One region of the Psychrobacillus psychrodurans genome, then DNA from elsewhere that is predicted to be linked to it. Evidence: riboswitches for the same ligand, from Rfam matches in the RefSeq annotation. Region 1 holds a riboswitch; each other region holds the start of a gene.
The links. Region 1 has a riboswitch for cobalamin ahead of ACQCPR_RS03300 (ABC transporter substrate-binding protein). Riboswitches for the same ligand answer to the same signal wherever they lie in the genome.
Positions count from the first base shown of each region.

Region 2: another riboswitch for cobalamin. It lies ahead of ACQCPR_RS01385 (ribonucleoside-diphosphate reductase subunit alpha); the one in region 1 lies ahead of ACQCPR_RS03300 (ABC transporter substrate-binding protein).
Region 3: another riboswitch for cobalamin. It lies ahead of ACQCPR_RS18240 (hypothetical protein); the one in region 1 lies ahead of ACQCPR_RS03300 (ABC transporter substrate-binding protein).

Region 1 is NZ_CP189791.1:663,760-673,778, reverse strand. Features, by position in the region: gene ACQCPR_RS03330 (cobyric acid synthase) at 1-174, opposite strand, end outside; gene ACQCPR_RS03325 (bifunctional adenosylcobinamide kinase/adenosylcobinamide-phosphate guanylyltransferase) at 184-714, opposite strand; gene ACQCPR_RS03320 (pyridoxal phosphate-dependent aminotransferase) at 687-1,763, opposite strand; gene cbiB (adenosylcobinamide-phosphate synthase CbiB) at 1,750-2,709, opposite strand; gene ACQCPR_RS03310 (adenosylcobinamide amidohydrolase) at 2,712-4,181, opposite strand; gene ACQCPR_RS03305 (FecCD family ABC transporter permease) at 4,183-5,166, opposite strand; gene ACQCPR_RS03300 (ABC transporter substrate-binding protein) at 5,171-6,139, opposite strand; cobalamin riboswitch at 6,263-6,403, opposite strand; gene argS (arginine--tRNA ligase) at 7,473-9,140, opposite strand; gene ACQCPR_RS03290 (DUF1934 domain-containing protein) at 9,141-9,560, opposite strand; gene ACQCPR_RS03285 (diguanylate cyclase) at 9,777-10,019, shown strand, end outside.
Region 2 is NZ_CP189791.1:263,033-273,051, reverse strand. Features, by position in the region: gene ACQCPR_RS01400 (HAMP domain-containing sensor histidine kinase) at 1-1,242, shown strand, start outside; gene ACQCPR_RS01395 (ribonucleotide-diphosphate reductase subunit beta) at 1,301-2,332, opposite strand; gene ACQCPR_RS01390 (flavodoxin) at 2,304-2,747, opposite strand; gene ACQCPR_RS01385 (ribonucleoside-diphosphate reductase subunit alpha) at 2,747-4,972, opposite strand; cobalamin riboswitch at 5,165-5,343, opposite strand; gene ACQCPR_RS01380 (DMT family transporter) at 5,754-6,635, opposite strand; partial or broken gene ACQCPR_RS01375 (helix-turn-helix domain-containing protein) at 6,750-7,362, shown strand; gene ACQCPR_RS01370 (hypothetical protein) at 7,638-7,919, opposite strand; gene ACQCPR_RS01365 (DUF3953 domain-containing protein) at 7,976-8,209, opposite strand; one part of gene ACQCPR_RS01360 (IS3 family transposase) at 8,786-9,011, shown strand; one part of gene ACQCPR_RS01360 (IS3 family transposase) at 9,011-9,921, shown strand.
Region 3 is NZ_CP189791.1:3,681,937-3,691,955, reverse strand. Features, by position in the region: gene ACQCPR_RS18270 (GNAT family protein) at 1-193, shown strand, start outside; gene ACQCPR_RS18265 (DegV family protein) at 183-1,031, opposite strand; gene ACQCPR_RS18260 (aminoglycoside adenylyltransferase domain-containing protein) at 1,175-1,972, shown strand; gene ACQCPR_RS18255 (GNAT family N-acetyltransferase) at 1,975-2,481, shown strand; gene ACQCPR_RS18250 (hypothetical protein) at 2,496-2,873, shown strand; gene ACQCPR_RS18245 (VanZ family protein) at 2,876-3,349, opposite strand; cobalamin riboswitch at 3,442-3,629, shown strand; gene ACQCPR_RS18240 (hypothetical protein) at 3,800-4,339, shown strand; gene ACQCPR_RS18235 (ABC transporter substrate-binding protein) at 4,344-5,288, shown strand; gene ACQCPR_RS18230 (AraC family transcriptional regulator) at 5,389-6,252, opposite strand; gene ACQCPR_RS18225 (NUDIX hydrolase) at 6,328-6,726, opposite strand; gene ACQCPR_RS18220 (GNAT family N-acetyltransferase) at 6,801-7,277, shown strand; gene ACQCPR_RS18215 (DUF2339 domain-containing protein) at 7,640-9,223, shown strand; gene ACQCPR_RS18210 (DUF1801 domain-containing protein) at 9,244-9,672, shown strand; gene ACQCPR_RS18205 (YebC/PmpR family DNA-binding transcriptional regulator) at 9,773-10,019, shown strand, end outside.

The DNA.
Region 1 (10,019 bases):
TTGCGAGACACTTATTTCCAACCCATCTTCTGTATGGATGCTCAAGCTCGACATGTTTTGCGATTTAAAGGGGGCTACTTGCTTTCCTTCATTAGCAAGTAGTCGACAAATAGCTGTACAAACCAAACTTTTCCCTACACTAGAAGCAGTACCTTGGACCATTAAGCCCTTCATCTATATCCCTCATTTCCACTGATGACTGACGCCATATTCCATTTCGAAGGCATGATCTGCCTTCGAAACAAGCTTTTGATGGATTTGCCCAATCCACGCTTGATATAGAACTGTAAATTCATACTTTGATACAGGTTCATCGAGTACTTCATTTGAAACAATTACGACTATCTTTGTTTTTTTTAATAGCTGGTCTATTGTCTCGTATAGCTGCTGCTCTACTTTCTCCATTTGCCCTTCATACAGTTCATTAGCTAGCCAGGTCGTGACACAATCCCATAGGATGCCATCATCTTTTTGGATTTTGGGAATGATTTGTTCGAGATTACGCGGTTGCTCAATCGTCACCCACTCGACTGGGTAGCTTTTACGGTCAACTTGATGTCTTTTTATGCGCTCTTTCATTTCTTTATCCACTGCAACGCCAGAAGCTATATACACATTTCGGTTTGCCCGCTTATCCATTAAGTAATATTCAGCGAAGCTGCTTTTTCCACTACGTACACCGCCCGTTATGAAGACAAGTTTTCCACGAACCATGCGGTCATCTCCTTTTGCAAATGCTCCATTTGAGAAATCTCTTTCATGCCCACCCGAAACCATTTTCCATCTAGCCCTTTGAAATTTTCTGTATGGCGGAGCACGCACCCTTTGGCTAATAAACTCTCGAAAAACTCTTTAGAACGTGAAGAATCTGGTAGTTGAAAACAGAGAAAGTTAGTCGCTGATGGTAACACAATACAGTTCCATTTCACTAGAAACTCCGTCAATTGTTCACGCATTTCTTTTGCGAATGCGATTGCTCGCATTCGATAATCTTCCTCTAGCAAACACTCTGCTCCAATTGTCGCCGCAATCGCATTACTATTCCAGTGTGGCATTCTCGAGCGTATATCGTTTACGATGGATTTATTAGCTAAAGCGTATCCAAGTCGAATACCAGGGATTGCATACATTTTCGTCATTGAGCGTACGACAATAACATTTGGAAATTCCTTTAAATACGGGATAAAAGATTCTTTTTCATCTATAAAATCTAGAAATGCTTCGTCTAATATAACTTCACATTTATATCTCATCGCAAATTTTGCTATTTGAATAATTTCTTCCAGTGGGATTAAATAACCGGTCGGATTATTAGGTCTACAAATGTAGATTACTTCCGCAAACTCTACTTCATCGAGAACTTCGTCCAAAGGGACTTTCCCAGTCGCAATTATCTCTTTTATGTATACATTGTAAGGTGCAAGTGTTGCTTCATATTCGGAAAAAGTCGGATGAATCAATACTGCACGTTTATTTTCATACCGTTTTGCAAGGCTCGCAAATATTTCCGCCGCCCCATTTCCAACAACCGTATTTTCAACCGAAATACCGTGATATTTTGCAGCTGCCGATAAAAATGGTTCTCCCTGTGGATCCGGGTATTTTGTGATTAGCTGTGCATAGGTTGACCATTTTTCATTCACAAACGTCGGTACTCCTAATGGATTCACATTTTCACTATAGTCAATAACCGTTTCGGGCATTTCGATTCCTAGTCGCTCATATACATGATGAGCATTTGCACCGTGATTAGGTAATGCCAAATAAAACCCCTCCAATGACCATCATCCACAGCCAAAATAGAACTACAGCAGTATTCATATGAGAGATGGTGCTTAATATATGGTTTGGCGATAATGGAACCTCTCCAATTCCCATGAGTGCTCGGTTGGAAATGATTCCTTTATATGTATTGATACCTCCAAGTTGAATGCCTAGCTGATAAGCAGTCGCTGCTTCTAAATAGCCACTATTTGGACTTGGATGTTTTTTCGAATCCTGCCACCAGCCTTTCATTCGTTTGCTAAAAGACAATCCACTCTCTTTTTTGCCCCACAGCATGATAATATAGCCAGTTAATCGGCTTGGTATATAGTTCGCTATGTCATCCAGCTTTGCGGCTGCAAATCCGAAGTCCTCGTATTTTTCATTTTTATAACCGACCATTGAATCGAGCGTATTTATCGCTTTATATAACCAAAGTCCAGGCGCACCAGCAAACACAAATGCATAAAAAAGTGGCGCAGTTATTCCGTCACTAATATTTTCTGATACTGTTTCTACGACGCCACGAGTAACTTCTTGTTCATCTAACTTTTCTGTATCACGACCGACAATCCAGGAAAGCTTTTGTCTTGCGGACGGTAAATCTTTTGCTACTAACGGTTTATATACATCTAATGCTGCCACTTTTAAACTTTTCTGTGCAAGCCCAGATGCGATTAGTATACTTTCTACTGCAATCCCCACCCATATATGTATGGAGTATGAACCTATTAGTAAAGCTAGTGTGACAGAGAATGTTAAACCAACGACTATAAAAACAAGTAAAAACCCTTTCGCCTTGCGTGCTCTACCTTTATTCAACCAAGCTGTTAGTTTCGAAATAAGCGTTCCAATCAATTTAACTGGATGCGGCCAACTCGGTGGATCGCCAATTATTCTATCCAGTATTAAGCCTATCGCTATTGCAATTATATGTGGACCCATGCCTACTCCCAACCTTTTGCTTTTTTGTAGACTTTAATAGCTTCCACTGTGCATTCATACACACCGAGTCCTATTTTTTTCCCTATTTCCGTGATTGGTCCTGCATATGGAATATGTGTCCCTTTTTGGGTCGCTGCTATTAGTACACTATCCGTAGATGTTCCGGTAGCAATCGTTCCAGTACGAGGGTCCTTTACCTGTTCAAAAGCGAGTGCTTTCGTTTTTGATTCGGTAGCTGTAATAACTGATTGAATAAAAGCTTCGTCTGAAAGTTCTCCATTCACAATTATCCATGTATTAATGGTACCAATTGCTGGAAGCATCTCTACTTCATGTGTTCTAGAGACGTCCACTGCATTCCCTACTCCTGCAGTAACCATAATGACGATGCTTCCAAAAGGTGTGTCATATTCTTTAATGACAGCATCCGTAGTCTTTACTGCGGTCATCATTCCTACTGTATCTGCTTCAGAAAAACCGTTGTCCGCTAAGTATTCAAGCATTTCTTCTTTTACATTATCGCAAGCATAGCTAGCGTCCACTCTTCTATTGACGAAGTTTTTGTACCAGCCACTTCCTGCATTAATCACTGCGGATGACCATGTTTTGAGTTGCGTTTCAGCTTGAAAAATAACCAATTCTGCCGTAACTTGAAAGTTCTCTGCTGTGATAAGCTCATCATTCTGCTTTTCATTTACATCCGGAAGAATTGTAATTTGAGGCTTCGGACGTTCAGGGTGAGGATTTGTACTAATACGGGCTTGATACACCGATTCAATTTGATCTTTCTTCACTACTTCCTGAGGTGCACCTATTACTTGTACCTCCCCGTGATCCATTAATAGCAGACGATCACAGTATAGAGATGCGAGATTTATATCATGAAATACACTAATAATAGTGATTCCTTTTTCAATCGCCTGTGTTTTAATCGTATCAAGTAATTGTTTTTGATGTGCAATGTCTAGATGATTGGTCGGTTCGTCCAGTAGGAGTAAAGGTGCTTGTTGAGCAAGTGCTTGGGCAACAAATACACGTTGTTGTTCCCCACCAGATAATAGGTCTAGCATTTGATGCTCGTATCTTTCCATCGCTGTTAGCTGCATCGCTTCAACAACCGCCGTTTCATCTCCATCCGACCATGAAGAAAATAATCCACTTTGATGGGGATATCGGCCAAGTGCGATCGTGTCTCTCACAGAATGAGAAAATGCATGACTATGTAATTGTGGTAAAACCGCCATTTTTTTTGCAAGCTCTTTCGATGAATGAGACCTTAACGATTTCCCTTCAATCAAAACTTCTCCAGCCGCCATATGTAAAATACCGCTTATTACTTTTAGCAATGTAGATTTTCCGCTTCCATTTGGTCCAAGAATCCCAAGCATTTCACCTTTTCCAACTTCAAATGAGACGTTTTTAACGATTAATTTGTGATCATATCCACCCGATACATTTCTCACTTGTAACATATTAAATGCCTCCTTTTTTCCGTTGTCTAAAGAAAATAAATGCAAAAACTGGTGCCCCAATAAATGCAGTTATCACACCAATCGGTAGTTCAGTTGGAGAAATAATCGTACGAGACACTAAATCACAGATGATTAATAATGCTGCTCCATTTATGAAGCTAAGTGGTAACACGTGACGGTTATCGGAACCAAATAATAGCCTTGTCATATGCGGAACGACAAGCCCTACGAATCCAATCGTTCCAGATACAGCGACCGCTGTTCCTGTCAGCATGGAGCCGCCAATTAAAATCATCATTTTCCGCTTTTTCACATTGACCCCTAAATGCTGTGCACGTTCTTCTCCAAATAACATTGCATTTAACTCTCTTCTGTTTAACCACAATAAAATCGTGCCAATAACCACAAACGGCAATGCCATTTGAACAAAACTCCATCCGCGCATTGATACACTTCCGAGTAGCCATCCAATAATTTGTCTCAATTCTTCTCCTGTCAATGCAATCATTAACGAAATTACAGAACCTAAAAAAGAACTAAAAATAATTCCAGTCAAAATAATTGTTTCCATTTTCATCGAACGATCGACTAGCTTGGCAAATGTAATAACAAGTAGCATCGTAACTAGAGCCCCAATCATACTGAAAACAGGCAATGTGAATATTCCTAAAAACGGCACCGAAATACCGAAAAAGAGCGTAGCCACGGCGCCAACTGAGGCACCGGACGACACTCCTAACGTATAAGGATCGGCAAGCGGATTTTTTAATAACCCTTGAAATGCAGCACCTGCAATGGCTAGTGATGCACCTACTAGTCCTGCAAGCACCACACGTGGCATGCGAATTTTCCAAACGATATTGGTCGCGATTGCATCTGCTCCCGTATCCCATAATGTGCTGATCGGTACCTTTACGGATCCGACCGATACACCTAGCCAAATTGCTACAAAAAGAGCTATTATGGACAAGATGTAGCCGATCAAGGCTTTACTCACTAAAAGCCTCTGGATAAATTGCTTTCGCTACTTCTTCTAATCCCTCTGCAAGACGTGGACCTGTACGACTTGTTAGGTTTTCATCTACTTGTATAACTTCATTGTTTTTCACAGCTGTAATAGAATCGAACCCGTCACGAGCTTTCACGCTATCCACAATTCCTTCTACATAGCTATACATTACAATAATTACGTCCGGATTACGGTTAACAATTTCTTCTGGTTCTATTTTAAACCAGCCTTCTTGATCCGCTGCAATATTCTCAGCATTCACCATATCTAAGATTTCTTGCATGAACGTTTCTTTACCAGGTGTATAAATTTCCGGAACATCTGAAGTTTCAACGAATACAGTTTTCTTCGTTTCTACTTTTGCTACTTTCTCTTTAACTTCTGCTACTTTTGCTTTCATATCTTCTACAATTTGTTGTGCTTCCTCAGATTTACCAGTAGCACGACCAATTTCCTCAATTGTTGTATATGTTTCATTGAAGTCCGTTGCATTTTTCACTACGTATACTTTTACTCCAGCGTCGCGAATTTGTTGAAATCCAGCTTCACCTACACCCAAGGCAGATTCATGAGCAAATACAATATCCGGATTCATCGCTACGATCTTTTCCACGTTGAATTCCATACCACCGATTTTCTCTTTTTCAAGCGCTTCTTCTGGGTAGTTATCGTAATCATTAACTCCAACAATTTCATCATTTAATCCAAGTGCAAATAAAATTTCTGTATTACTTGGTTGCATAGAAACGATTGTTTTTGGTGCTTCCTCTAATGTAATCTCAGTACCGACTGCATCGGTCATTGTAATTGGGAAAGTTGTTTCATCTACTACTGTTTCTTGTTGTGTATTTCCTGTATTTTCTTCAGGTTTAACTTCTTCTTGTCCGCATCCTACAAGCAATAGAACTGCTAAAGCGGATGTCATCCATAACTGCCATAATTTCTTCATTTTACATTCCTCCTAATTAAGCCAATAAAAAATCTCCCATCCTATTGATGAGAGATAGATAGGTATAAATCTGCACGAAAATACAATGAGCCAGACCTACACCAAACCTATCCTCGTAGGTAACGGGCGTAAAGCATATAGGCAGGTTTTCTGACTTATGATGTGTTGCATCACATACAGTGGCGGGACCGTGCTGGACTTTAACCAGCTTCCCTTTTAACTCTAGCAATCCGTAACTAGAGCACCTCTATGCATTTATTTATTGATGTTGCTTTGTCTTCATTATACCTTATTTTTTATGACTGTCGACTTCGTTTTTTATTGTTGGCGTTTTGGTTTGGAGGTGAGCTCTCTCGTTCATATGCGTATCTCTCTCGTATAGCTAGGGATCTCTCTCGCATAAGAGGTGAGTTAACATATACTTGCTCTCGTTTGTTGTTTACTTGTTGTCACTGGACTTTTACTTATGTTCAAGATAGAAATACTTGCGAAGGGGTTATGAATACTTGCTCTTGAGATGCATTTACTTGCGGTTAGGAAGTTAATTATAATTTTTCAACTTGATAATTTGGAAATTGCTCTGATATAAGAGAGGAATTAACGTCTACTTGCTCTCGTTTGTCGTTTACTTGGTGTCACCGGACCTTTACTTGCGTTCAGGATAGAAATACTTGTGAATAGGCTAGGCTTACTTGCTCTTGAGAGGTATTTACTTGCATTCAGGAAGTTAATTCCAATTTTTCAACTTGATAATTTGGAGATTGCTCTGATATAAGAGAGGAATTAACGTTTACTTGCTCTCGTTTGTTGTTTACTTGTTGTCACTGGACTTTTACTTGCGTTCAAGATAGAAATACTTGTGAATAGGCTAGGCTTACTTGCTCCTGAGAGGCATTTACTTGCGTTTAGGAAGTTAATTCCAATTTTTCAACTTGATATTTGGAGATTGCACTATTATAAGAGAGGAATTAACGTTTACTTGCTCTCGTTTATTGTTTTCTTGCTGTCACTGGACCTTTACTTATGTTCAAGAAAGAAATACTTGCGAATAGGCTAGGCTTACTTGAGATGTATTTACTTGCGTTCAGGAAGTTAATTCCAATTTTTCAACTTGATAATTTGGAGATTGCTCTAATATAAGAGAGGAATTAACGTTTACTTGCTCTCGTTTGTTGTTTACTTGGTGTCACCGGACCTTTACTTGCGTTCAGGATAGAAATACTTGTGAATAGGCTAGGCTTACTTGCTCTTGAGCGGCACTTACTCGCGTTGTGGATATTAATTCCAAATGAACAGCATAAGAAAACCCTCAACCAAGGTCGAGGGTTTAGGATTACATTTGTTCAGGTGCAGATACACCTAGTAGGCGCAATGCATTTGAGATTGTTTGACGTGCTGCTGTTACAAGTGCAAGGCGAGCTTCTGATTGCGTCACGTTATCCGAATTCAGTACTTTATCCGCATTATAGAAGCTATGGAATGTCGTAGCTAATTCTTGGATATAAATTGCAATTCGGTGAGGTGCACGAAGTTTTGCAGCATCTGCAACTATTTGTGGGAAGTCACCAATTTTCTTCAGTAAATCTAATTCTTTTTCACTTTGCAATAATTCAAGTGAATCAGTCGACACTTTCATGCCTTGCGTTTCTGCTGATCGTAAAATTGAACAAATACGTGCATGTGCATATTGAGCGTAGAACACTGGGTTTTCATTAGATTGAGAAACAGCTAAGTCTAAGTCGAAGTCCATATGTGAATCACCTGATCGCATACCGAAGAAGTAACGTACTGCGTCTAGACCTACTTCTTCCACAAGCTCACGCATTGTAACAGCTTTCCCAGTACGTTTACTCATTTTCATTTTTTCGCCGTCTTTATATAGTTGAACCATTTGAATAATTGATACTTCAAGTTTTTCACGCTCATACCCAAGCGCCTCAATTGCCGCTTTCATACGTGGTATATAGCCGTGATGATCTGCTCCCCATATATTGATCAATTGATCGAATCCACGAACTAATTTATCTTCGTGGTATGCAATATCGGGCAATAAATACGTGAAAGAGCCATCACTCTTGATAAGTACACGGTCCTTGTCGTCTCCAAATGTAGTAGAACGGAACCAAGTTGCTCCTTCTTCTTCAAAAATATGACCGTTCGCACGTAATTTATCTAAAGCTACTTCAATTTTACGGTTCTCATATAAAGATGTTTCCGAGAACCAGTTATCAAAACCAACACGGAAATCAGCTAAGTCTTTTTGAAGTTTTGCAAGCTCTACTTTTAACCCATGTGCACGGAATGCTTTGTAGCGTTCTTCATCCGACATGGATACAAATTTTTCACCATGTTCTGCAACAAGAGCAGCTGCGATGTCGATAATATCCTGCCCGTGGTAGCCACCTTCAGGCATTTCTTTATCTAATCCTAAAGCTTGGAAATAACGAGCTTCAATCGAAATAGCTAGGTTATGAATTTGGTTTCCGGCATCGTTAATATAATATTCGCGAGCAACGTCAAATCCAGCAAAATCAAGCACATTACATAAAGAATCTCCTACAGATGCTCCACGGGCATGCCCTAAATGTAAGTCACCAGTTGGATTAGCTGATACGAATTCCACTTGAATTTTTTCTCCCGCACCTGAAGTTGAACGGCCAAAGTTTTCTTTTTCTGTAAGGGCAGCCTTTACTACATCTTGTAAGTAATCTTTACGAACCGTGATATTCATGAATCCAGGACCAGCGATATCAATCTTTTCCATCATTGTTCCTGACATATCAAGATTTTCCACGATTGCATCCGCCACTTGACGAGGATTCTTTTTCGCAAGTTTTGTTAGCTGCATTGCAATATTTGTTGCGTAATCACCATTTGCCTTATCTCTTGGTGTTTCAAGTTGGATTGCAGGAATTTGCTCTTCCGTTACAAGTTCTGCTTTTATAATTGCTTGTTGTAATGCGTCTTTAATGGATTGTTGTAGCTGTTCTACTGAGTTCATTTATTCCGCCTCCGTATAAATTAGTTCTAATGTATATGTACCAGCAACTTCTTCATTTATGATTAGCTCATATTCCACTTGAAAATGGCCATCATCAAAATGTAAATGCTTTGTATTTGTAGTAATTATAAGTGTTCCATATTGAGTATCGTAGCTACCCGTTTGTAGTTCTCCCCGTTCAAATGGCAAGCGCATCTTAACTCCACCACTTCGTAGTATCAACGCGGTCTGTCCACCTAACTTCACAGTCGTTCGAGTTTTCTTTTGATCTTGCATTTCTTCGTAAACTAGATAATACTGTTTACCTTTTAGTGTTAAAGTGCCTTTGATTTCTATGTTGATTGTTTCTTCTTGTACATTCGGATGACGAATTGTAGAAACTAGTCGTATATTTACTGTCTTTTGTAATGGAGTAGACATGCCTATCATCCTTTGTAGAAGTTTTATTTATGATTTCCTAAAAGCGATTATTGACCGCAACTGGAAGACAATTCACAATATCATATATTTTTTTACTATAACCTTCATATTATATCTTAATATTAAGGAATGTGACAACTAATCACTGAAAAAGTAATATACTATTCATACTCGAAAGGTTATAATGGACCGAGATATTTTAAGAAGGTGACCTTTGTGCTTATTGACTTTGTTATTAATTTTTGTATTTTGTTTACTTTTGCAATTCTTACCTATATTCCATTTCAAAATAAATTAAATGTTTATATACCATCTTATAATTACGCCCGATTTATACTTGGGATATTAAGCGGATTTACTGGTTGTCTATTAATGTTAACCTCTGTTAGCATTTCTGATTTCTTTATTGTGGATGGGAGAATGGCGGTTATTGCATTATCCGGTGTCTTAGGAGGGCCG
Region 2 (10,019 bases), 400 kb from region 1:
TCTATGATTGTTCAAGAAAACGGGACTGAATTATCGAATAACATACAAAAGAAACTAAAAGAAGCAGATGCCAGTTTTGAAATTTATACGCCAGATGGCAAGCGGGGAAAAGTTGTTTTCGGGCCATCCAATCCTGCTCTTAGTGGGATCGAAATACTAACCAGTTCACATAATTACTCTGAAAGAAAAGAAGTAATTGCCTCTGAGGTATTAGAAGATGGAAACGTTGCTGTTGTCAGAGTCAATAATTCAAACTATAACCCTTTCGAACCTGCATTTGAAGATGGGATGAAAAAGTTTGGGATAGGTCTTCTATTATTTCATCTTATTCTTTTTTTCTTTACTATATTGTTTTCTTTTTGGATCGGAAGTCGATTTGGTCGTCCTGTTTTATACTTTCTTAAGCGTATCGAGAAATTAGCCAAACAAGACTATGAAGTTTTAGATGATCGGAAATTAAGGAATCATAAAACCGGGCGATTAAAACGAAAATATCGTGTGTACGAAGATATTGACCAATCACTCTCCCATTTAGCGTTTACACAGGAAGCAAATGAGCGAAAAATTATGCAAACCGAAAAGTTAAGAGAGGACTGGATTACTGGTCTATCACATGATTTGAAAACACCACTTAGTTCGATCTATGGTTATTCAACCATGCTATCATCTGATAACTACGCTTGGTCAAATGAAGAGGTAAGATCCTTTGCTAAGATAATGCAAGAAAAGTCGACCTATATGAATGCTTTAATAGAAGATTTAACTTACACTTATCAACTAAAAAACAATGCTATCTCTATAGAAAAGATTAATGTTAACTTATTTGAATTTGTAAAAGCCTATTCGTCTAAATCTGTTTGGAAGGATATCCAAGATCCCATAGGAGACGAAGGTGCACAAGTTTATATTGATCCAAAGCTATTTGAACGAGTGCTCGATAATTTAGTAGGAAATGCCATTAAACATACACCGGAAGGAACAAAAGTACTTTTAATAATTGAACAAAATAAAGATAATGTGTTGTTAACTATTAAAGATGAAGGAAAAGGAATTCCGATAGAGGAATTAGAAAATCTATTCAATCGTTACTATCGTGGAACAAATACAACTACTGAAGTTTCGGGAACAGGCCTTGGTCTTGCTATAGCAAAACAACTTGTAGAAGCACATAACGGAGACATTCAGGTAAAATCGAGTGAGTTTGGCACAATTGTAACCATAACATTACCCTCTACAACATAAGAGTATTTTTAAAAAAAAGCGTCTATAAGTCAAAAGTGACTCATAGACGCTTGTTTACTTATAGGTCATCAAATCCATTATCAATGGCATTTACTTTTACGTATTGGCGAGACTTTTGTTCAAAGAAATCTGTTTTTGTTCCATCAATATTATCTGCATACGCACGTATCCATTTCATCGGATTATCCACATATTCGGGATAGATTTCATTAAGCCCAATTAGTCTCAGCATTTTGTTGGCACGGTATTTAATATACCCATGCATTTCTTCTAAATTGATTCCCTCAATATCCGCTAGTACATATTGCGACCACTCTATTTCTAATTCTACGGATTCTTTATATTGCTCGTATACCCATTCAATCATTTCTTCGTTATTCAGTTCTGGGTTTTCAGATAGTGTTGCTCTAAATAGTTCGGATATAAATCGACCATGCTCTAGTTCGTCTCGGTTAATATAGCTGATCATTGTAGAAGTCCCTACCATCTTGTTGTATCTAGCAAGATTATAGAAGTAGGCAAAGCCTGAATAGAAAAATAAACCTTCTAGCAGAGTTGTGTACGTTAGCGTTTTTAATATATTTTCTGTAGTCGGGTTTTCTACGAAGTCATTATAATACTTCGCGATATTTTGATTACGCTTGAGTAAAATTTTGTCGGTTCTTCCAAATTCGAATGCCTTATTTTGTTGATCCAGCGAAACTATAGAAGATAAAACATAGGAATAGCTTTCATTATGTACCGCTTCCTGTTGCGCTATGACTGCCATAATCGATTGAACCGACGAATCGGTTGCGTATAACGACAATAGCAGAGCAGTGCGTGTTTGAGGTGCATCCAATGTTGCAAGCAAGCCAATAATCTTCAAATAAGCATCTTGTTCTGATGTACTAAGGCTCGCGAACTGCTTAATATCGTTTGACATATTGATCTCATCTGCCTGCCAGTAGTTACCTAACAAACGCTTGTACATCTTATGCCAGTGGGGATACGCAATATCGTTCCAATTTAATATTCCACTTGACCTACCATTGAAAATTCCTGTCGATTTATTTGGATTTCTAGGATCTAATGTTTTTGCCTTCTGCATGTTCCAAAACTCCTTCTAACCATTTACTTACCAGCTGCTCCTGGCTACCTCTTGGCGATTGCTCAATTTTTAAACCTGGATAACCACTGTTATAGAAATTAACTAATTTTTCTACAGCATTACAAAACAGTTCATCTCCGCCAAACTGTGTGTCGCCAGAGCCGAATACATAGACATTATTTGGCTTACCTCCAACTTCTTTTGCAAAGTCCTTAATTTCCTCTGGTGTACTTCCCCTATCCCAAGTAAAAGTTCCAATAAAAATAAGATCATATTCAAACAAATTCGGTACCACTCCATAGCCAATGCTATGCATATCTATATCGATATCGCTAGCTTTTAATTGCTCTTTCAATAGTTCCGCGACTTCCTCGGTATTTCCGCTATAGCTTAGATAACAAATGATAGCTTTCATTAGCTTGAACAAGACTCACAATCTATTAATTCTACGGATGTAGAACGAACGTAATAAGTTGTTTTCAGTCCACTATTCCAGGCATCTAAGTGTAAATCTAATAATTCTTTTGCTTTGATCGTATTTTGCACGTATAGGTTTAACGAAACACCTTGGTCTATATGGCGTCCGCGTGCAGCATTTTGTTTAAGTGTCCAATGCTGATCGATGAAATAGGCTGATTTGTAATACCATGTAGTTTCAGAATTCAAATCTGGTACAGTAACCGGAATTTTATAATCCTTCTTCTCTTCCGAGTAAGACTTTTGGAAAATAGGATCGATACTTGCAGTACTTCCAGCTATGATGGATGTCGACGAATTCGGAGCAACTGCCATTAAATAACCATTGCGTAATCCATTATTACTCACTTGCTCTCGTAGTTCGTTCCATGATTCGCTCTCGTACCCGCGCTTGTCAAAATAGACTCCCGTTTGCCAATCCGATCCTTCAAATAATGGATATGCCCCTTTTTCTACTGCAAGCTCCGCAGATGCTTTAATCGTTAAGTATGCAATTTTTTCGTATAATGCATCTGCAAGCTCTACAGCTTCATCTGATTCCCAGCGAATATTCTTAAGTGCGAGTAAATGATGCCATCCAAACGTTCCTAAACCGATCCCTCTGTATCTAGAATTCGTCCGTTCTGCTTGAGGAACTGGAATCATGTTTAGGTCAATCACGTTATCAAGCATTCGAACCTGAATTTTTATAAGCTTTTCCAAAACATCCGCTGGAACTGCTCGTCCTAAATTTATAGACGATAAATTACATACGACAAAGTCCCCTGGCTTACGACGAGTGACAATTATATCGTCCTCTATTTGAATGGACTCGAATGTTGTTGCGCTTTGATTTTGAAAAATTTCTGTACAAAGATTACTACTATAAATCATCCCGGCATGTTTATTTGGATTGCTACGATTGACCTCATCGCGGTAAAACATAAACGGAACACCCGTCTCTAGCTGAGAGCGCATAATTCGCTTCATCAAATCGATAGCAGGAACTGTTTCTCGAGACAAACGATGATCGATTACACATTCCTCATATTTTTGGCGGAAGGAACCATCTCCACGTTTTTCATCATAAAAATCTTCTAACGAATAGCCCTTTAGCTGACGAACTTCTTGCGGGTCAAATAAATGCCATTCCTCTCTAGCATCCACTTTTTCCATAAATAAATCTGGCAAGCACACCCCAGTAAAAATATCGTGAGCTCTCAAGCGTTCATCTCCGTTATTTAAACGTAGATCTAAAAATGTAAAAATATCTTTATGCCAAACATCTAAATAAACAGCCACCGCACCTTGACGCTGGCCAAGCTGATCTACACTTACTGCAGTGTTATTGAGTTGTTTAATCCAAGGAAGTACACCGCTTGAAGCACCAACAAAACCTCTAATGGAAGACCCTCGGCTACGCACCTTACCCATATAAACACCAATGCCGCCACCAAATTTCGAAAGAGTCGCTACATCCGTATTGCTATCGTAGATACCTTGAAGACTATCGTCTACCGTGTCGATAAAACAACTAGAAAGCTGACCATGAGGTTTACCGGCATTTGAAAGTGTTGGTGTTGCTACTGTCATATATAAATTACTCATTGCCCAATATGATTCTTTTATTTTTTCTAAACGATTTTCATGCTCGTCTTTCATAAGTGTCATAGCAATAATAAGCCAGCGTTCCTGAGGCAGTTCTACAATTGTTTTATCAAAGTTCTTCGCTACATACCGATCCAATAGTGTTTTAAGGCCGATATAAGTAAATAAATAATCTCTTTCCTGTACGAGAACTTCAGATAGCTGCTCTAATTCTTGCTGGGAGTATGCTTGTTTAAGACGTTTGTCATAAATTCCTTTTTCACTTAACAGTTGAACATTACTAGCAAATTTTGTATACACTGCATCCGCAGTTGTGCTTCTTCTCTCAGCTACTTGTTCATAAACCTCTGCTAAATGCACTCTTGCTGCTACAAAGGTCCAATAAGTTTCTTGTTCATCTAGAAAACTTAATGCTTCCAGTGACATTGTCTTAGACCAAGCAGCTATTGTACCTTCCGGGTGCTTTTGCATCCATCTTTCATGTGTTTTTATAAGAGGAGCAATTTTTTCCTCCCCAAATTCTTTGATTAGATTATGTAATACTTCTTGTTTAGTAGTGTTTGAGATGATTGTCATTTTGAATTCCTCCTATTTTTTAATTGAATCATTTATGTGGTACTCCCCTTTGAAATAGAGCACAAAAAAGCGATGTCACAGCCATCTTCGGCTGAGACATCGCTCAAAATTAAAAGTGTAGGATACAACAAGACATATCAAGCATTCGAGATATTGGCCTTCGCTCCCACCTCTCAACCCCCGAAGAAAGTGTTGCTTACCGATGAAAAGGCAGGTCTACTGGCTCGTGTTTCACTCTCCTGTTGGCCTTCCCACGATTGCTCGCAGTGGCTATTCCAACAGTCGTCCACACTTACAGTTGCGGGGACAGCTTCGGCATTTTACCGAATTCCCTTTTAAACCATAAAGGTACCTTCTCATCGTTAACATACTATATATTGTGTTTAGTTCATTTATATAATCTAACATATTGTGTTTACAGGAGCAATAGATAATATATTATTAAACAAGAAATCTATAAAAAGTCCCATATGTATAAAATTTCTTCACTATTTTCAAGTGACTAAAATAATATAATATAGCTCCAACATTATATTTCCCATTGTTAAACTACCTCCCCTTCCTCTCAGGAGTTTTAAGTATCAAACAGATTCTATACAGTTCTGACTTCACTTTATACTTCCTTAAAATTAAGTTAATAAGAAAAGGGACCCTAGAGGTTTTTCAGAGGCTCTTTTGTTATGCAGTTTTATAGATTTTGAGCGTTTATTAATTAAAAGGTATTATTCTAATATGTGTTTTAATTTAATCTATTCACGTACCGCCAATTAGTCTCTATTATTTATTCTTTATTTCTATTCTGTAGTAAAAATAATGCTAGACCGATTAAGATAAGTACGATACCCATACCTTGTTGTAAAGAAATGACTTCATCCAAAATGAAATACGCGAGTATACAGGTTCCAATTGTCTCTCCTAATATACTCATTGAAATAATGGAGGTACTTAGCCATTTCAACAACCAATTGAAAATTGTTTGCCCTAAAATTGTCGCAATAAACGCTAATCCAATAAAGGACCACCATGTTTGTACAGAGTAATTAAAGAAGGGTGTTTGCTGACAAAAAGCAAAAACACCTAAAAGTAATGTACTGCTCCCGTAACTAATAACTGAATATGGGATAAGAGATAGCCTTTTACGTACATGCTGACCAATGAAAAAGTAAGCTGTTATGATGCCTGCCGCAATAAGTGCAAGTATATCGCCAAATAATGCTAGCCCACTAATTTGAAAATCCTGCCATCCAATGACAATACTTCCGGCAATCGCTACAAGAAAGCCCATTATAGCCCCTTTACTGAAACGCTCCTTGAATAAAAAATAACCGCCAATCATCGAAAAGAGTGGTTGTAATGTGACAATAACCGTCGAGCTTGCAACAGATGTGTAATTTAATGATTCAAACCACAATACATAATGTGCTGCTAGAAATGCCCCTGATAATAATCCGAGTCCCCATTGTTTTTTTGATAACAAACGTAATTCTTGTCGGTTCTTTTTATTAACTAATAAAAATGGAAAAAGTATTACAGTCGCAAAAAACATTCGATAAAATGCTGTAATTGTAGCAGGTGCATCTGCTAATTTCACAAAGATAGCTGAAGACGATAATGCGAATACGCCAAAAAATAAGAGTGCGTAAGAAATATGAGGAGATTTCAATTCTGGTCCTCCTAGATAATTATTTACAATAATAAAATTAATTTATTATAATGTACAAAGGTAAGTATAAAATATTTATGTAATTGAAAAAAGTATTATTTCGCTTTGTTTAGTATGTCAGCACAAAATGAGTTAAACATACATTATTGTAGAAAGGGGTTTTACTATGAATGATCATCGTCTCGGACAAACCGTATTAAATTATCGTAAAAAGAGTGGTATGACAATTCGTGAGTTCGCTGATTATGCTGGGATTAGCACTTCACTTATTAGCCAAATAGAAAGAGGACAAGCAAATCCATCTTTAAGTGTACTAAAACTAATTGCAAAGGCATTAAATGTACCACTTTTTACCCTCTTCATTAATGAAATTGATACGGATTCGCTCATTTCGAGAAAACATGATCGAAAGAAAGTATATCGTGAGAATAGTGACCATATTGTCTATGATGTGTTAACACCAGATTTCATGAAAGCACATATTGAACTCTTACTAATGGATTTAAATGCACACGCAAGTACTACTGAAAGTCACTATTCACACGATAACCAAGAAGAAATTGCTGTCGTGATGAAAGGACAAGCGTATGTCGAACTGGAAGGCACCGAATACTTTCTAAATGAAGGAGATGTCGTGCGCATTCCACCAAATGTTAAACACCGGTTTTTGAACAAAAGTGATGAATCGAATCATATATTATTCGTCCTAACTCCATCATTAATCTAAATAGCCCATCCCCATGTAAATATTTAAGAAAGAGGGATTTTAACCAATAAAAAGGGCAGTCCCAAAAATCGATCAAATATCGACTTGGAACTGCCCCGTAAAAAAGCGTTATTCAATCTGGCCTGATTGAATAACATGACCGGTGATTTCACAACTAGGATCCGAATTTTACAGCATTTCTTCTTCAACTAAAATGCTTCGTTACTTTAGTAAGAAAAAGACTTTACTCCCTCTTGAAGTAAAGCACCTGTTAGTTGAATAATATTGCTTTTTGATTAATATCGTTTTTTTAAATTTGGAAATTTATTATTATAAATTTTGTTCCAAATTTTCAAGGCACTTGGATAACAATCACTAATCGAAGGTACTCTACTCCTCGAAAACATTGCACCAAAGACTACATGTATAACTCCAGCTAATTTTTCAACAGATGCAGTTGGTAAGTGCGATACAATGCGACTTATTTCTGGATCATATTCATCCTCAGATGTGTAACTTAAAAGGCACATTGGGTCCCAATCATTAATTACTTCTTTTATAATTTGGTAGTAGTTCATACTATCCCTCATTCAAAATGTATTTATAGTTCGCCTTATTTAGCTAATATGCTTCTTTAGTTCAATAAGAAACCCATTATGGTAACAGTGAAAATAAATAAAGAAACAATAATGAATAAATACCCTTCAAATCTTTTTCGGTCTTTCTGAAGTTCGGATAATCCTGACGCTAACATAAATGTCCCTAAGCACATCATTACAATCGGCATTAAATCAAAATCTCTACTTATCAGACTATAACTTGATAAGGAAAAAGCAATTATTGCAAATACAATTCTAGTTATTTTCATCAAGATATCCCCCCTAAAATTATCTTAGCTTTAATTTCTCTTTTATTACACACTATGGTCGAACTGATACTTAGTTATTATTTAAACTTTTGAAACTTGTTGATTTCAGATACGTATAATAGATAATAAATATTTAGAAAGTTGGTATACTACCATGTTTAAATCAGAAGTAACCAACGGAATTTTATATATCTTATCCTTGTTTGTATTAATGGCCGTATTATTATCCAACGACTTAAACACCACATTTTCTAGAGTATTTGTAATCCTTGTATTATCAGCAATGATTTTAAAAAATATATACAGAGTTATTAAAATCAAGAAACAGAAAGCTGATTAAATTTCGGCTTTTTTACTACGCTTTATATGTCAAATACAAGATAAAAATTCTCATTCTATTATTGAACTAAGCGCTTTAGTTCAATAAAAAAAGGCCTTAACACTACTTGAAGTAAATCACCTGTTAGTTTAGTAAGAACAGAGACGCTTATTAACCATCTTGAATGTAGAATAGATGTATGGACACATCTTGGTTAAGTCAATAAAATTGAACTAACGAAAGGTCGTGTCTGTATTATGAGTAAAAAACGGTATAACCAAGAATTTAAACAAACAGTAGTGGAGCTTCACAGCTCAGGTACCCCGGTCAGCCAACTATCTAGCGAATATGGTGTTTCAGAAGTAACCATCTATAAATGGATTAAACAGTTCTCTACAATCGAAGGGACAAAGGAATTAACTGTATCCGATGTAGAAATGATTCAAAAAGAAAACCTCCGGTTAAAACAGGAGCTTGAAATCCTAAAAAAGGCTATGACCATATTCGCGAGAAAATAGAGGACGAAGAACTGATCAACTACATTACAAATGAAAGCGGGCATCATCCAGTACAAGTGATGTGTCGCATTTTAAAGATGCCTAAAAGTACTTATTATCATTCATTTCATAAGAAACCGAACAGCTACCACGTGGCCAATGAGGCAATATTGGATCGTATAATAGCCATTCATAAAGGAAGCAAAGGTATCTATGGCGCTCCCAAAATACATCGAGTACTTTTAAAAGAAGGCTATTCTTGCAGTATAAAAAGAGTCCAACGTCTGATGAAACAAGCAGGCATCCAGTCAAACATTGTGAAGAAATACCGTCCAGCAAGCACACAGACACCAGTGGAAGAACGAGAAAATGTGTTGAAGCAAGATTTTACAACAACCACAATCAATGAAAAATGGGTGGCAGATATCACGTATATCCATACACTTCGAGATGGCTGGTGTTATCTAGCGTCTGTCCTCGATTTGCATTCAAAGAAAATAGTAGGCTACAAGTTTTCCCATACGATGACCACAGAAATCGTGTTGGATGCTTTAAAAAGTGCCGTCGATTCCCAAAATCCTTCACCGGGATTGATCATCCATACGGATCTAGGTACCCAATATACAAGTGAGGCATTTCAAGAACAGTTAAAAAAATATGAAATGATTGCATCATTCAGTCGTAAAGGATGCCCTTATGACAATGCATGCATCGAGTCCTTTCATGCCACACTCAAAAAAGAAGAGGTCTATCGGAAACGATATGAAGATTTTGAGAATGCGAGAATCTCCCTATTTCAATATATAGAAGGCTGGTATAATCGTAGACGAATTCATGGAAGCATCGGCTTTGTAACGCCAGAGGCGTATGAAATAATGTGTCGCGCAGCAGCCTGAGTCTTAAGGGTAAAAGCCAATCCCCCTCCACATTTTTCATGCACAACATCCATTGGTTAATCTCTCCACGTCCCAAGTAGATTGTCAAAGGCTCTTTT
Region 3 (10,019 bases), 990 kb from region 1:
GGAGTTAAATCGAATTGAAGCACTCTATGATCCCGAAAACTTAGCCTCAAAAAAGACACTAGAAAAAGCAGGCTTTGTATATGAAGGAGTTTTAAGGCAATCAGCGTTTGAAAAGGGATATTTTTGTGATGCGGCAATTTGTTCCTTATTGAAAAAAGAGAATGTGCCGCAGCACAAACTCTTTAATATCTAACCCAGCTAAGTCCTGTTGTTCCTTCACCAGCGTGGACTCCAACACAAGCACTAAGAGGAAGAACAACTACTTTTAGTTTAGGGAATTCTTGTAGCAATTCTTCTTTCCAAGTTCTAGCATCAATCGTATTGTTGCAATTAATAACCGCAACTTCTGGAACTTTGGAAATTTTCATGTCGTTTCGTAGCAAATTCATTACATAATTCTTCGCTCTTTTATCTGCACGAACCTTTTCTTTCATCACAACTTTTCCGTTATCAAAGGAAATAACAACTTTTATATTTAAAAGGTTACTTAGAAAAGCTTTTGTTCCAGATACACGACCACTTTTATGGAGTTGCGTTAAGCTGGATGGTATAAAGGAAAGTTCGGAGTTATTTGTCATATTTTCAATATGAGCAACAACCTCCTCTATGTCGTGATTTTCTTCCATCATACGCTTACCGACTTCTAGCATTTTGACCATTGGATATGATCCTATTTTAGAGTCAATTGAATACACTTGAAAGTTTGCCATTTTTGAAGCAGTTTGTGAACTATTATAGGTTCCTGACAACTCACTGGATGTGTGAACAGCAACGGCACAGTCGTATCCTTTTGCTTTTAAATCTTCATATAATTGCACCATTTCACCGATTGGAGGCTGTGAAGTTTTTGGATGAACCTTTGCTTTGCTTAACTTGTCGTAAAATTCGTCATGCGTCATTTCAACTGTTTCTTTAAAAGCACCATCTTCAAATACGATATTCAAAGGAAGGACATAAATATTATGTTTTTCAATGAAAGTTGGGTCTAATAAAGCGGCGGTATCAGTAATCCAAGCAACTTTTTTCTGCATAATTTTAAGGGCTCCTTTTTTGCAATCCTATTAGCGCTAATTTACATCAGACTTAATATTAGCAATAGTGTTATATGTCATATTTTGTAGGTATTTCGAAGCCTAGTACATATTTTGAACATAATTTCAAAGGAGAGTGAATCATGAAGCAAACATTACCACAGGAGGTACATAAATTAATGCAAGTCTTTTTGCATTTATTGAACACATATTTAACTAAGGATTTAATTGAAGGAGTCTATATTTATGGTTCTACTGCAATAGGAGCATTTGAACAGGAGAAAAGCGATATTGACTTTATTGTGTTATTGAAGCGAACGGCAAATAAAAAGGAAATAGAAATTCTGGACGATATTCATGTTCAATTAACAAATGAAAACCTTGGAGCACGTATGGATGGAATGTATATTTTAAAGGCCGACATAGGGAAAACAAATAGTGTCTTAGCTCCCTATCCTTACTATTCGGATGGAAGTCTAGAGGTTGGTCATTGGGATATTAATCATATAACCTGGTGGGTTTTAAAGGAGTACGGAAATGTACTACAAGGAACACCAATTATAGAACTTGGCATTGCTACTAAATGGGAAGATGTCTTCAACACATTAAAATATAATATTAATGAATATTGGTACAGTAAGGCGAAAGAAATAAGGGGTTCAGTTTCAGATGAAATGGTGGAATTTGCTACGACAACTATTTGTAGAATTCTTTACTCTTTAGATAAAAAAGAGATTATTTCAAAGAAAATAGCATTAGAAAACGGAATAGACACGTTGCCTGAACGGTGGAAACCTTTATTGATGGAGGGTCTAAGAATACGTTCATCTAGACAAACTGAGTCATTATTTAATACAGAAAGTTTCCGTGCAGAAGCTTGTCGAGATTTTGTTTTTTTTGCGCATGAATTATGTAATGATAAATATTTCCTGGAGGTATAAGAATGGAGTTTAGACAATTAGTAGGTAAAGATGCGAGTGCGTATTGGGAGTTAAGACTAGAAGCATTGCAAAATAGCCCAGAAGCTTTTGGCACGAGCTATGAGGAAGCGATTCTACGGGACAATCCAATTGAACGAGTAAAAGATAATTTTAAAGTAAAGGAAAATTATACATTTGGAGCTTTCGAACAACATACATTAATTGGTGTAGTTACTCTATTACAAGAAAGTACTTTAAAGATGAGGCATAGAGCTAATATTTTCGCTATGTATATTAGTCCAAAGGCCCGAGGAAAAGGTATTGGCAAGGCGTTAATGGAGATGGCAATTGAACATTCCAAAGAAAGTGAAGAAATTCAAAAGATAAACCTATCTGTCGTATCAAGCAATAAGGCAGCCAAGAATCTGTATCTTCAATTAGGTTTTAAAGTATTTGGTACAGAAGAGATGGCATTAAAGATAGGGGATAATTATTACGAAGAACAGCATATGTCACTTATTTTAGAGTAGAGGGTGGAATTATTATGACTAAAAAACCAGAACTGAAATATCCGATGTTTCAAGCACCAGTACGCTCTATTTTTGAAAAGTTTTCTCGTGAGAAGGATGTTGCGTTAGTTTACGGAGAGCCCATTGTTATGGAGAATAAGCAGGTATTACCTGTTGCCAAAGTAAACTATTTTGTGGGAGGAGGAAGTGGTGGGCAATTGGATGAAGAGCAGGCTGTGTCAATTGGACAAGGAGAAGGAGGCGGAGGTATTTTTTCCATTAAGCCAATTGGGGTATATGAGATTACTGATAAAAAAGTTATATTCAAGCCTATCCTTCCCGTTAATTTGATTCTCACATTCGTTGCGGTTATGTCGTTTGGTTTAGTTTTACTTATAAAGAAAAAACGTTGACTTTACTGTGCAACGTTTTTTCTTTGTTTGTACCACTGATATAATGTTAGTAACAATATAGCAACAATTGCCCCGGATGTATCCAATATGACATCCTGAAGGGAAGCAGTCCGACCGCTTGTAAAAGATTGACGAAATTCATCAGCGATGGCAAGAAACATAGTAATTACGACCACAGTGGCCTTTCGATACTTAATTCTTGATAGTGCAATATAGATGGCTAAAGCAATTACTCCAAAATAAACGAAATGTGTTCCTTTTCGTATCAAAAATTCTAAAAATGCATAGTAACCACGCTCTTCCACCGAAACGAGAATACCCCAATATGGAACTTGAAATATAGAAAGAAAAGACTCTAAAGGTTTGTTAGGTAGCCATGCCTTTAAAACTTCCTGCATAGATTGCTGTTCAGCTGTTTGTCCTGATGCCAAAAATACAACAACAAGTAAAAGTAAAAGAGGTATAAGTTTTTTCATATACTGACATTAGCATAAAAACGAGGAATTCTCATGTGTGAAATTGTTGTTACAGTTAGAGAGATAGCTATGGTACACTGGTGGTAAGTGAATAATTTTCGCAGGGAAAAGGTGCTAACTTGTTAGCTTAATTTGGGAATTCGGTTAAAATCCGAAGCTGTTTCCGCAACTGTAAATGCTGATGAAATAAGAAAAATACCACTGTTGATTAGTCAATGGGAAGGTTCTTAGAGTAAATGGATGCATGAGCCAGGAGACCAGCCTTTTCTTGAACGTATAGATACTCTTCGGAAGTTAAGGGATTGTACGGCACGTTTCTATTTTTCTTTTTTATTTTCTCGATAAATAGGTATCACGCCGCCCTAATTTGGGTGGCGTTTTTTTGTGCTGTTAACTAACTAAGTATTGTATGTCGGAAAGTTCGCAAACGAGAGGAGAGGAGGTAAAAAGATGAAAAAAGATATCCGCTATATTTGTTATCCATTTATGCGTGAGACTCCTTCTACTGTAGATTTTGAAATTCGAACGGATTCATTGACTACACGAATTGGATTAGCGGCATCTTTGACCAAGGATGTACCAAAGGTTTACGAGGATCTAGTGTATTTGGCGCCAATGGCTTACCATTTAAACGGGTCCGTTCGAGGTAAGGTTGCCATAACAGAAGGTGATTTACAGTTTCTAAGCGATATGTACGACTTCTATGTGGAGGAAGTAAAAGGAAGAGTAGATATATTTGTACTACCACAAGGTACAACTGCTGCTTGTGAATTACACGTTTGTAGAAGTGAAGCAAAGAAGTCAGTTAGAGCTCTACATAAAGTTTCATTAGAAAGGGAAGTACCTGAGATTTTATTTGACTATGCACAGTTATTGGCAAACGTGTTGTTTGCTATGGCTGTTTATGTTAATAAACATCATGCTGTGGAAGAAATTCAATTTGTCAGTAAGTCGTATCCAATGAGAAAAAAGAAGCAAATGGAGGAATAATAATATGAAGAAAAATCATGTATTTAATTGGTTAGCAGTGCTGCTATTTTCGTTCTTACTTGTTGGCTGTTCTGCAGAAGAAACACCAACTGTAGAGAAACAAGAGGAAGTAGTAGATGAAGTAAAAGAATACACAGTAACAGATGATGCTGGTAATGAGGTTGCATTTGAAGAAGTACCCGAAACGATTGTTTCTCTTCAACCAAGCAATACAGAAATTCTTTTTGCGTTAGGAGTAGGGGATAAAATTGTAGGTGCAACAGAATATGATACATATCCAGCGGAAGCGCTTGAAATTGAACGAGTATCTGATTCAGTTGCATTTAATGCGGAACGAATTACAGAACTGAACCCTGACATAGTAATCGCTTATACAATCGGTCAAGAAGAGGCTTTACAACTATTAGAGGAAGCTGGATTAAAAGTTTTTGTTATTGAGTCTGCGACTTCTTTTGAGGATGTATACGGAGATATCAAGCAGCTGGCTACAGTAATGGGAGTTGAGGAAAAAGGGCAGGAAATTATTACTTCAATTCAAACTACTATTCAAGAAGTTCAAGAAAAAGTGGAAACTGCTGCCGTATTAAAAAAAGTATATTATGAGATTAGCCCATCGCCAGATATTTATACAACGGGAAGTAAAACGTTCCAGCAAGAAATTTTAGCTGCAGCATCTGTCGACAATGTGTTTAGCGATCAAGAAGGATGGACTAGTGTATCAGAAGAAGATGTTATTGCCAAAAATCCAGAAATTATTTTAACAACTTCAAATTATATAGAAGATGCAACTGGCGAGATTAAATCTCGTGCTGGTTGGGACAAGATCCCAGCTGTACAAAATGACTCCGTATTTTTAGTAGACGGTGACGTTATATCTAGACCTGGGCCGCGTATTGGTGAAGCAGTAGAACTGGTTGCTAAAACAGTGTACCCAGAATTATTTAATTAACATTCCAAACTCGTCTTAAATTTGTGGCAAGATGACTTTGGGAAATGAGAACTATATTATATGGAAACCCGAGGGATTTGTGCTCCTCGGGTTTTTGATGTTATTTAATCGGTATCCAAATTTCTGAATAACAGTTTGGGCTGGTAGGGTCGTCAGTAGAATATACTTCTAATTCTGGTGTTCCTGCTGGCTCATATGGATTGGATGGAAACCACTCGGAATATATTTGTTTCCATGTATTTTGCATGGCATCTGGCATCGCACCGTGTACCTCGAACACAACCCACTTAGATGCCGGAATTGTAATAGCTGATAAATTTTCTGGTACTTCGCCCACATAATCTGCTGCAATCCAGTAATCGATTAAGCTATTCTCTTGATATGCTTCGTCTGCAACGCAAACACCAAGTACACCTTTAATTGCTCCGTTGTTTAATTGGAATAGCAAATCATCTGTACCGTCCGCATTTACATCATCCCAAAACAAAGGTATACCTTGAGTATTTTCTCCGTTCTTACAATTGTAGCTTCTTTTCACTCCGACAGCTTGAAAGCTATCTTTTTCTAAAATTTTGTACTTCATTGGCTCAGCTCCTTTTAAATTTACCTGAATAACAAGGCGGTTATAGGAATTTATTTTCCCTATATTTTTTCGTGCTTCACTAGGCGTTATACCGTGTTGTTTACGGAATGCTTTAGTGAAAGATTCAGGAGTGTCGTAGCCGAATTTGTAGGAGACATCGATAATTTTATTGTCTGTATTCAGCAGTTCTTGTGCAGCTAAAGTGAGTCTTCTTCTTCGAATATAGTCTGCGAGTGACATATCCGTTAAGATGGAAAACGTCCGTTGGAAATGAAAAGCAGAAGAATTAGCTTCCTTAGCAATTTGTTCTATTGATAAGTCTTCTAGTAAATGATCTTCCATGTAACTTATTGCTTGTTGAATCGACTCTACCCATCCCATTGGCTTCACTCCTAATATGTATTTTAGTGGAAAACAAAGAGGTAAGCCTGTCATTTTGTGCGGTTATTGGACTGCTTAGACCTCTGTAATTAGCTCGATGATTTCTTTAGGACGTACATCCAGTGAGGATAGATCTTTAATATCTAACCAAATCGGTTCATAACCGCCTCTTTGAGGAGATGAATCTGTATATTCTTCACCGATTCCGGGTCCAAATTTTCCTCCTATTATATCTGCTAGAAAAAAATGTTGATTACCACTTTGTTCAAGAATCTTAAAAGGACGCTGGATTCTTACATGTACGCCTATCTCTTCATATGTTTCGCGAATCGCCGCTTGCTCTGGAGTTTCTCCTTCTTCTAATCCTCCCCCTGGAAACACGTAATACGTCATATGAGGTTTTGTTCGTTTAATGAGTGCAACTTGGCCGTTTTCAATAATTATGGTTGCTCCACGATCTCTAATTTTTCTCACCATCCTACGGAAATAAAGGTATCTTATATTATATAGCGAAATAAGATAAAGAAGTTATAAAAAGGGGTGCTAATATGGAAATTTTAAATATCCAAAATGAATCTGATTTGTTTAATGAATCAGTGGAAATATTTTGGGAGCAATGGGGAAATGAAACGAACTATGATTTTTACAAGGATTGTATGAGACATTCAAGTAAAGATAAGGACGCTATACCAAGATTTTATATTGCTATCGAGGGTAAGGAAATCATTGGTACTTATGCGTTGCTTCGAAATGACATTAATAGCAGACAAGATTTGTTCCCTTGGTTAGCCTGCTTATATGTAAAGCCGGAGTATAGAGGAAGGTCAATTGGTAAAAGTCTCTTAGAACATGGATTGAATGTGAGTGCACAGCTAGGATACGAGAAACTTTATTTATCTAGTGATTTAGAAGGGTACTATGAAAACTACGGTTGGGTAAATTCAACGATTACTTACGGACCTTCTGGAGGCTCCATTAAGGTTTATGAAAAAACGACTAGTGAAAAAGCAGGTTTTGAAATTTAACTTATTTGAATCAATTTCATAATTACTTGTTTCATTTAAAAATGCGAATGTTTACTTAATATCGCACGGAACAGCGCGAGCTGAAAGCCCCGCAGGAGCATATGTTTTCGAAGTGACGAGGAGATTGAAGCCGTGCCCGTGGAAAGCGTCCGCCTAGAGCGGAAATCAGCGTTTTTCGGATTTAACTATACAATATTCTTTATGAAATTGACTCATTTATGAAATTAATTCGTTATTGCCGAAATAAAAGAGAACATGAGGAGTTATTTAAAAGATAACTCCTCATGTTTTTTATGCTTAAAGGATATTTTCAATATTTGTCTAATAGTATGAGTATGAACTTATTGAAAAGGAGGGATTGGGTGGAGAAGAGTGAACTTCTTGAAAAGAGAATAGAGCAATTAGAAGAACGAGTTCGATTTTTAGAAGAGCAAATACATACTAAACCAAATATCTCTCAACCTCATCGACCTGTCATACAGCAACAACAAGTGAAAAAGCCTGTTGAATGGGATGTACTAATCTTTCAGAAAATACTGCCTCCCTTATTTATTGTCGTATTTATAATGGGAATAATTTGGGGATTCAAAGCGGTGTCAGATTACGGTTTTTTACAACCGGCCGTAAAAGTAATCATAGGTTATGTCGTTGGTTTTGTATTAATCGCATTAGGTATATGGCAAATTAAAAAAAGTCGTAAGAATTTAGGGCATATGCTCCTTGGTGGCTCTATTCCAATCCTAATGTTGACCACTTTTGCGATGCATCAGCTTTATAATATATCCGGACCTACAGTAGCACTTATTTTCAATCTTATTTGGATTGCATTAGGATTATTTTTTACCTATAAGTATCGCTCACAAGGAATTGGAATTGTAGCTATAGTTGGGGGCGTATTTGTTCCATTTCTGATAAAGAGCACTTTGCCCAATATTCCATTGTTTTCTTTATATGAAACAGTTCTTTTCACAGTATTTCTATGGATCTCCTTAAAATATTCCTACAAGGCACTATATTATATTTCGGTAATTTTCTTACAGGTCGCAATATTAGTTTTCTTTATTTTTACAAATGTACCTGACGCATATAAATGGATCGCAATGCTTCCCGTATTCGCGCAACATGTTGCTTTATTGGTTAGTCTTTTGAAGACAAAGCAGATGTTAAAGGAACAAGCGTATACGCTATTTTCAATTATGCTATTAACTGTCTTATGGATAGGTATAATATTTACGGACAACGAAGCAACAGCTTTAATGGTAATTATTACGCTAATTTATGGAATTTGTTATTATGTATATCAAAAGGATTCTATTCGTACACCTATTTTTATCGCGAATGGATCAGTTGCTTTGTTAAATATAATGCAGCTTCAGCTAGATAATTTGTTGTTTGAAGGGATAATTGGGTTGAGCTATATATACTTCTTTGTATATAAAAGTTTCAAACATATTTTACATCTAATTCTTTTGAGTATTAGTTATATCGTGGCTTTCTACTATGTGCTATCTTTTTCAATTATGAGTTGGATATCATGGGAAATGCTACACTGGATAGTATTTTTAGTAGGTACAGTTTATGGAGTTTATTTACTATCTAGAATTTTTATAGAGAAAACTGTCATAAATATTGGAGTATCATTTATCGCGATTATGATTTTATACTTTTTGCATATGGTTGCTACTTTACTTTCAGGGGATATTGGTAGCAATGCCGAGCGAGTCATTACTAGTTCTTTATGGATTATAGTGGCTATCTTATTTATGGTAGTTAGTCGTTTTTCATTGCCTCAAGGTAAGTATGTCGGTGTCAGTATTCTGTTTGTGACGTTAGCGAAAATCATATTGTTCGATATTTCATTTGTATCTGTAGCTATTAAGGCATTCTTATTTATAGTTCTGGGAGTGGTTGGACTACTCGTGTCACGGGCTTATTATAAAAAGTAGTTATCGAAAGGAGTCAGAAAATGGCTAAATATGAAGCAAAGATGAAAGAGACAGATGCTAGTGTAATTGAATTTATAGAGGCAGTCGATAATACGAAGAAACGTGAGGATGCATACAGGCTTTTAGAAATTTTTGAGAAGACCTCAGGCTATAAAGCTAAGATGTGGGGACCGAGCATTATTGGTTTTGGAACTTATCATTATAAATACGCTTCAGGTCACGAAGGAGATGCTCCTTTAGTGGGATCTTCACCGAGAAAGGCAAAGATTAGTTTATATATTACGACTGGGGACACGGCACGAGAAGAAGCTCTCAAACGCTTCGGGAAATATACAGCAGGAAAATCATGCGTATATATAAACAAAGTCGAGGATGTTAATGAAGATGTTTTAAAGGAAATGATTACAAAATCAATCGCATTCCTGCAAGAATTATACCCAAATCAATAGTATATAAATGGAAGTTAATGTATTTATTTTGCTAGTTTATAAGGGTTTCATGTATAATGTTACAGTATAAAATTTAGCTTAGCGAAAGAGAGTGGGACTTATGGGTCGTAAGTGGAATAATATTAAAGAAAAGAAAGCTTCCAAAGATGCTAATACTAGCCGCATTTATGCGAAATTTGGTCGTGAAATATATGTTGCTGCAAGACAAGGTGAGCCTGATCCTACATCTAACCAAGCGCTTAAAGTAGTATTGGAACGTGCAAAAACATACAGTGTGCCTAAGCATATTATTGATAAAGCGATTGAAAAAGCAAAAGGCGGATCAGAAGAAAGCTTTGATGAGCTTC